Longimicrobium terrae: one gene and its partner. The protein of the gene in region 1 interacts with the protein of each later gene in a pairwise test. Links are inferred from orthologs where the notes say so. Each region holds a gene or a part of one and is shown on either strand. Other genes may lie near its edges.

Region 1 (3,804 bases):
GCCAGCGGCAGCGGGGGCGCGCCGCGCTGGGCCAGCAGCGCCGCCAGCGTTCCGCCGGGACCGATGTCCGCCGCCGCGTACTGCACGCCCGCCGCCGCATCCACCCCGAAATCCACCGTTCGCGCCACGTTCGGGTGAAGCAGGCGCGCGGCCAGCTTGCCCTGCCGCGTGCCGCGCTCCCGCTCCTCCGCGGACGCGGGCAGCGGGATCATGCGCAGCGCCACCTCTCGCTCCGCGCGCCCATCCATGGCGCGAAACACGGCGCCGCTGCCCTCGCCGGCGAGAACTTCCAGCACACGGAAGCGGTCGGCGAGCAGCGAACCGGGAACGATGGGGGCGGGGCTGGACATCAAGGCGTCCGGGATGGGAGGATCGACGCGGCTCGCCAGGCGAACGGCGGCGCGGGTTTGACGCGGGCCTGGCTGTCCGCCGCGTGGCGGGGAACAGACTGGCGCAGTTCAGATGGGGATACGCAAAGTAGTACGCGTCCGCATCAGGGTCAACGATTTCGTACGCCGTGGCGACCCCGCGCAACCCGTGCGGCGTTTGTCCCGTACGGTGTGCACCGCCTGTCCCCCGCGCGCGACAGGCGCGATGACAACCAAAGGGTGATCCATGCGGTCAAACGAAGCTGCGCCAAGGACTTTCGGCAGATCCGCGGGCGGATGCGCCGGGCACGCGAGGTGCCTTTCAGGCGTGCGCATCCCGGTGGGATGTGGAAAGGAAATGAATCAAAATGGAACTGATCCGTACATATCTGGAGAGCTCGCCCACGCGGTTTCAGGCGTACTTGGCGCTGCAGTGCGCGCTGATGCGCCGGTTTGAGGCGCGCGGCGGAACGAGCGAGGATTTCTGCCGTCGTCTGGCACCGGCGTTTCACCGGCGGTACGGGGCGATGCTGCGGGAGGACTAGAGGGACTGCAGGGAATGGGGAATAGGTAACAGACGAGCCGCCTCCCGAGGATGATCCGGGAGGCGGCTCTTCTGTTCGATCAAATGTATCCGGTGTGGCGGGAGACGAGGATGGATGGCCATCCCCGCGTTCCCCCGCCACCCTGCGTCCTCCGCGCGAAGTCCATTCGCGGCGCCCGCCATACACGAGCGCGGGCGCCGCAAACCGCTGGATCAGTACGCGTTGTCCGTCGTCGTGGCGGCGGCCGTTTCCTGGAAGCGCGCCGACATCGTCGGCTGGTGCACATCCAGCTCGCGCGTGCGGATCTTTTCCACCAGCTCGGCAATCACCTCATCCACCGGCGCGACCCGCTGCTCCTTGACCTTGTGGCGCCGCACCGCCGCCGTGCCCTGCTCCTGCTCGCGCTCGCCGACGACCAGGATGTACGGCACCTTCTGCTTCTCCGCCTGCCGCACGCGGTAGTTGAGCGACTCGTACTGCTGCAGTTCCGTGCGGATTCCCGCCTTGCGCAGCTTTGCCGTCACCTCGCGCGCGTAATCCAGGTGCTTCTCATCGGAGATGGGGAGCACCACGGCCTGCACCGGCGCCAGCCAGAGCGGGAAGGCGCCCGCGAAGTGCTCCACGATCACGCCGATGAAGCGCTCCATTGACCCGAAGATGGCGCGGTGGATGACGATCGGGCGCTGGCGCGTTCCGTCCTGCGCCGTGTACTCCAGATCGAACCGCTGCGGCAGCTGGAAGTCCAGCTGAATCGTTCCGCACTGCCACTTGCGGCCCAGGCTGTCCTGGATGCTGATGTCGATCTTGGGGCCATAGAAGGCGCCGTCGCCCTCATCCACCGAAAACTCCCGCCCGCCCGCCGTGAGCGCGGCGGACAGCGCCGCTTCGGCCGCGTTCCACGTTTCCAGCTCGCCCATGTACTTTTCCGGGCGCGTGGAAAGCTTCATCACGTACTCCAGCCCGAACGTGGAGTAGAAGCGGTCCACCAGTTCCAGAACCTGAAGGATCTCGTCCTGCACCTGCTCGTTCGTGATGAAGATGTGCGCGTCGTCCTGCACGAAGCTGCGCGTGCGCAGCAGGCCGTGCAGCGCGCCCGTCACCTCGTTGCGGTGCAGCACCTGGTTTTCGGCGATGCGCAGCGGCAGGTCGCGGTAGCTGTGCGAGCGCGTCTTGTAGTACAGCATCGTGTCGGGGCAGTTCATGGGCTTCAGCAGCCAGTCGGGCTCGCCCTCGCCGTCCCGCACGATGTACATGTCCTCGTGGTAGTGCTCCCAGTGCCCGGACTGGTGGAACAGGTCGGGCTTGTACAGCACGGGATTCATGATCTCCTGATAGCCGTACTCCGGCATCAGCCCGCGCCAGAACTGGGCGAGCTCGTTGCGCACCACCAGCCCGCGCGGATGCCAGAGCGCGCCCGCGGCCCAGGGGTGGAACGAGAACAGGTCCAGCGCCTGGCCCAGCACGCGGTGGTCGCGCGCCTTGGCTTCTTCCACAAAGGCGAGGTACGCCTTGAGCGCGTCGCGGCTGTCCCACGCCGTGCCGCTCACCCGCTGCAGCGACGGGTTCTGCTCGCCGCGCCAGTGCGCCGGTGAGGCGGCAAGCAGCTTTACGTTCTGGCAGAAGCTCGTGTCGGGCACGTGAGGCCCGGCGCACAGGTCCACGAAGTCGCCGTTGCGGTAGAACGTGACCGTCTGGTCCGCCAGCTTTTCCAGGATCTCCAGCTTGTACCGCTCGCCGCGGTCGCGCATGAACTCCACCGCCTCGGCGTGCGGAACCACGGCGCGCTCAAATTTCTGCCGCTGCTTGGAAACGTCCTTCATCCCCTCCTGCACCGCCGCCAGCTCCTCCGGCGTCAGCGGGCTGTCGACGTGCACGTCGTAAAAGAAGCCGTGCTCCGTCGCCGGCCCGATGGCGAACGTGGCCTCGGGGCGCACGCCGCGCAGCGCCGTCGCCATCACGTGCGCCGACGAGTGGCGGATGCGGCGAAGCTTTTCGTCATTCGGCAGCGCCTTGAACTCGTCGGGCGCCACGGGCTGCCAGTCGCGCTCCTGCAGCCAGCTGTTCCAATCCGTCATGTGAGCGTTCTCCGTCCTGTATCGTGTGCGGCCCGCGCGGGCCGTGATGATTTCTGTCGATTTCCGTCAGCAAACCGGGAGATTAACGGCCTGCACCGCCCCGCGCCACTCATCCGCCGAACAGAAAGGCCGCCCCCGTTGCGGGAGGCGGCCTGTATGTACGACGAGTGGATGCTCACCCTGCCGCGCGGGCGAGCTTCGTCGGGACGGTGCCGGTAGTGGTTCGCGTGTGCTGGCCCAGAAGCCGGACGAACGTGTCGGCGATGGCCGACCACGAGAAGTGGCTGGCCGTGTACGCGGCCGCGCGGCGCGACGCCTCCGCCACCAGGGCGCGGTCAGCCCGGTAGCGCAGAATCACCCGCTCGAACGCCTCGGCGTCGCGGCTGGGCACCAGGTGCCCGTTTTCTCCCTCGCGAATCACGTCGCTGATCCCTTCCAGGTCCGCGGCCACGACCGGCATTCCGCACAGCCCGGCCTCCAGCATCACCACGCCGAATCCCTCCATGTCGCCCTTGACCGGGATGTTGGGCATCACGAACAGGTCGGCCCCGCCGTACAGCGTCGTCAGCATGGACTCCGACACCTTGCCCAGCATGCGCACGTTGCGCTGCACGCCGTTGCGGGTGATGGCTTCCTGAATGCGCGGCGTCATGGGGCCCTCGCCGGTGATCAGGTACACCACGTCGCGCGGCAGCCGCGGCATGACCGTGTCGGTAAACCACTGAAATCCCTTGCGCTCCTGGTGCCGCCCCACGCTCACCAGGATGAGCGCGTCTTCCGGAATGCTCGCGCCGGACTCGCCGATGGCGCGCAGCA
Region 2 (3,317 bases), on another replicon or contig:
CCTCTCAGCGTGCGTGGATTCGGAATAGCGCAAACGACCCCGACCGAATGGATTCGGCGGGGCGGCGTACCGTCCGTCGGAAAGAATCTTAGGGTCCTGCTCGTCATGGCCAGCCGGGCTGAAGTGACCGGGAGAGGACCCGGGCGGCAGGGCCGCCCGGTGTCCGCGGACCGGCATGCGGGCGATGCCCGCATGCCGGACCCCCGGCCGACTACTTCAGCTCGACAGTCGCGCCCTGCTCGACCAGCTTGGCCTTCATGGCTTCGGCCTCGTCCTTGGTGGCGGCTTCCTTGACGGTCTTGGGAGCGCCGTCCACCAGGTCCTTGGCTTCCTTCAGGCCCAGGCCGGTCAGCTCGCGCACGACCTTGATGACCTGGATCTTCTTTTCGCCGGCGCCCATCAGGACGACGTCGAACTCGGTCTTTTCTTCCACGGCCGGAGCAGCCGGGCCGGCCGGGCCGGCGGCCATGGCCACCGGGGCAGCCGCGGTCACGCCGAACTTCTCTTCAAAAGCCTTCACGAACTCCGACAGTTCGATCACGGTCATGTTGCCGATCGCGTCGAGCAGCTCGTCACGGGTAAGCGTCGCCATCTCAGGGCTCCTTGGTATCTAGCGGTTCGTACAAGAATCGAAAATCGGGTTCCGGCGCGGGGCCGGTCACAGTCCACACGTCGCGGCGAACCGGGGCTCGCCGCGGCGGTCAGGCCGAAGCCTCTTCCTTCTGCTGCCGGAGCTGGTCGACCGCGCGGGCGAACCCGGCGATCAGCTGGTTCATTCCGCCGGCCAGACGCGCCATGGGCTGCTGCAGCCCGCCGGCGATCTGGGACAGAAGCACTTCGCGCGACGGCAGGTTGGCCAGCTGGCGCACCTGCGCGGCGTCGAATGCCTGCGAACCCACCACGCCCACCTTGATGGCGGGACGGTCGCCGAACTCCTTGGCGAAGTCGGTGATCACCTTGGCGGCGGCCGCGGCGTCGCTGCGCCCGATCACCACCCCGGTGGGTCCGTTGAAGAACCCGGCGACGTCGGGGATTTCAAGCCCCTGGATCGCCCGCTTGGCGAGCGTGTTCTTCACCACCACGTACTCCACGCCTTCCTTGCGGAGACGCGCCCGGAACTGCGTGATCTGCTTCACGCTCAGCCCGGTGAAGTCCGTCAGGTAGAACCCGCTGGCGCCGTCCAGCCGCTGCTGGAGCTCGGCGACGACGACGTCCTTCTCGTCTTTCTTCATCGCTCAGCCCCGCCGGTAAAGGTTGGCATCGACCGTGACGCCGGGGCCCATGGTGCTGGAGACGGTGATCCCCCGCACGTAGGTTCCCTTGGCCGCGGCCGGCTTGGCCCGGATGACCGTGTCCATGAAGGCGGTCAGGTTTTCCTCGAGCTTGGTGGGCTCGAAGCTGACCTTGCCGATGGGCACGTGCACGTTGCCCGTGCGGTCCACGCGGAACTCGATCTTGCCGGCCTTGATCTCGCGAACAGCCCGGCTCACGTCCATGGTGACCGTCCCCGCCTTGGGGGTCGGCATCAGGCCGCGGGGGCCCAGGATGCGGCCGAGCTGGCCCACCTGGCCCATCATGTCGGGCGTGGCGACGCAGACGTCAAAGTCCAGCCACCCGTCCTTGATCCGCTGAACGTACTCGGCGCCCACGAAATCGGCGCCTGCTTCCTCGGCCTCACGCGCGCGGTCGCCCTGGGCGATCACGAGCACGCGGGCGGTCTTCCCCGTACCATGGGGAAGGACGACGGCTCCGCGAACGATCTGGTCCGCGTGCCTGGGGTCCACACCGAGCCGGACGGCGACCTCGACGGTCTCGTCAAACTTGGCGAAGCTCAGCTCCTTGACGAGGCTTACGGCCTCGGTGGGCTGAAACGTGGTACCCTCGGGCACACGGGCCTGCGCGTCGCGGAACTTCTTCCCGTGCTTTGGCATGTACCCCCTCGGGCGAAGTTGAACTGGAGTCCTCCCACCGGGCCTTCGCCGGGCGCCCCGGTGGTTCAATGGACGGGAATCAGGCCGCGTCCCCGAAGGGACGAAAGGGCGGGAGACCGCTTTCTGGGCTCCGGCCGGATTCCGCTTCTCCCGCCTCCGGCAGACACCGGGCTTTCACGCGGCGGCTGTCGTAGTGAAAGAAGTGCCCAGTGCTCAGTGCCCGGTGCCCAGCAACTGGGCACCTGGTACTGGGCACCTGGTACTTCTGTTATCCCTTGACTTCGACGCCCATCGAGCGGGCCGTTCCGGCGATCTGGCGCATGGCGCCCTCGACGTCGGCCGCGTTCAGGTCGGGCATCTTGGTTTCGGCGATCGTGCGCAGCTGCTCCTGCGTGATCGTGCCCACCTTGGTCTTCTTGGACGAGGCGCTTCCCTTGTCCAGGCCCACGGCCTTCTTGATCAGCACCGCCGCCGGAGGCGTCTTGGTGATGAACGTGAAGCTGCGGTCGGCGTACACCGTGATCTCGACGGGAATGATCATTCCCGGCTGTCCCTGGGTGCGCGCGTTGAACTGCTTGCAGAACTCCATGATGTTCACGCCGTGCTGGCCCAGCGCGGGGCCGACGGGGGGCGCGGGGTTGGCCGCGCCCGCGGGAACCTGGAGCTTGATGAATCCGGTGACTTTCTTCGCCATCTCAGCCTCTGATCAACGTCCGCTCAGAATCCGCGGAGCTGCGTGTAGTCCAGTTCGATGGAGGTGGGCCGCCCGAAGAGGGAAACCTCGACCTTCACCTTGCCCTTTTCGTGGTCGATGCCCTGAACGGTGCCGCTGAATTCCTTGAACGGTCCGTCCGTTACCTCCACCACCTGTCCGATGGTGAAGGGAATCAGCACCACCGGCGCTTCCGCCGCGGCGGGGGCCTCGACTTCCTGGCCCAGCACCTTGGCCAGCTCCTCATCCGTCAGGGGCTGGGGTTCGGAACCGGTGCCCAGGAACTTGATCACGCCCTGAATGCCGTTGATCAGGTGCGAGTTGCGCTGGTTGTACACCATCTTCACCAGCACGTACCCCGGGTACAGCTTGCGGGTGACGGTCACGCGCTTGCCGTTGCGAAGCTCCACCTCTTCACGGGTGGGGACCATCACTTCCTGGATCTGCTTGTCTTCGGGCTCGCCCAGCTCCTCGTCGATGCGGCGCTGAATGAGGCGCTGCACCTTGTTCTCGTGCCCCGAATAGCTCTGGATCGCGTACCACTTGGCGTCTGCCATGGGTTCACTCAGCCGGCGAACAGGGACGTGAGCACTTCAAGGAGATTGCGGATCCCGAAGTCGATGACAAAGGTGATGGCCGCCATGGCGAACATGAACGCCACGATGATTCCCGTG

The links.
Region 2: the proteins of thrS (region 1) and rplA interact in binary tests that used the Escherichia coli proteins (3 or more experiments, as listed by UniProt). The link is inferred for Longimicrobium terrae from one-to-one orthologs.

The regions. Positions count from the first base shown.
Region 1 is NZ_JACHIA010000009.1:134,411-138,214, forward strand. What follows is about bases 558-3,447. They hold thrS (threonine--tRNA ligase), read right to left. Parts: upstream 2,989-3,447; coding sequence 1,126-2,988; downstream 558-1,125. Other genes in these bases: HNQ61_RS15690 (hypothetical protein), read left to right, coding at 737-913; HNQ61_RS15700 (glycosyltransferase family 4 protein), read right to left, coding at 3,164-3,447. Outside these bases: HNQ61_RS15685 (TonB family protein), read right to left, coding at 1-350; more of HNQ61_RS15700, read right to left, coding at 3,448-3,804. UniProt on the Escherichia coli protein: Catalyzes the attachment of threonine to tRNA(Thr) in a two-step reaction: L-threonine is first activated by ATP to form Thr-AMP and then transferred to the acceptor end of tRNA(Thr). The rate-limiting step is amino acid activation in the presence of tRNA.
Region 2 is NZ_JACHIA010000001.1:333,492-336,808, forward strand. Bases 84-2,869 are described here. They hold rplA (50S ribosomal protein L1), read right to left. Parts: upstream 1,932-2,869; coding sequence 1,236-1,931; downstream 84-1,235. Other genes in these bases: rplL (50S ribosomal protein L7/L12), read right to left, coding at 212-592; rplJ (50S ribosomal protein L10), read right to left, coding at 702-1,232; rplK (50S ribosomal protein L11), read right to left, coding at 2,200-2,625; nusG (transcription termination/antitermination protein NusG), read right to left, coding at 2,649-2,869. Outside these bases: more of nusG, read right to left, coding at 2,870-3,200; preprotein translocase subunit SecE, read right to left, coding at 3,209-3,317. UniProt on the Escherichia coli protein: One of the primary rRNA binding proteins, it binds very close to the 3'-end of the 23S rRNA. Forms part of the L1 stalk. It is often not seen in high-resolution crystal structures, but can be seen in cryo_EM and 3D reconstruction models.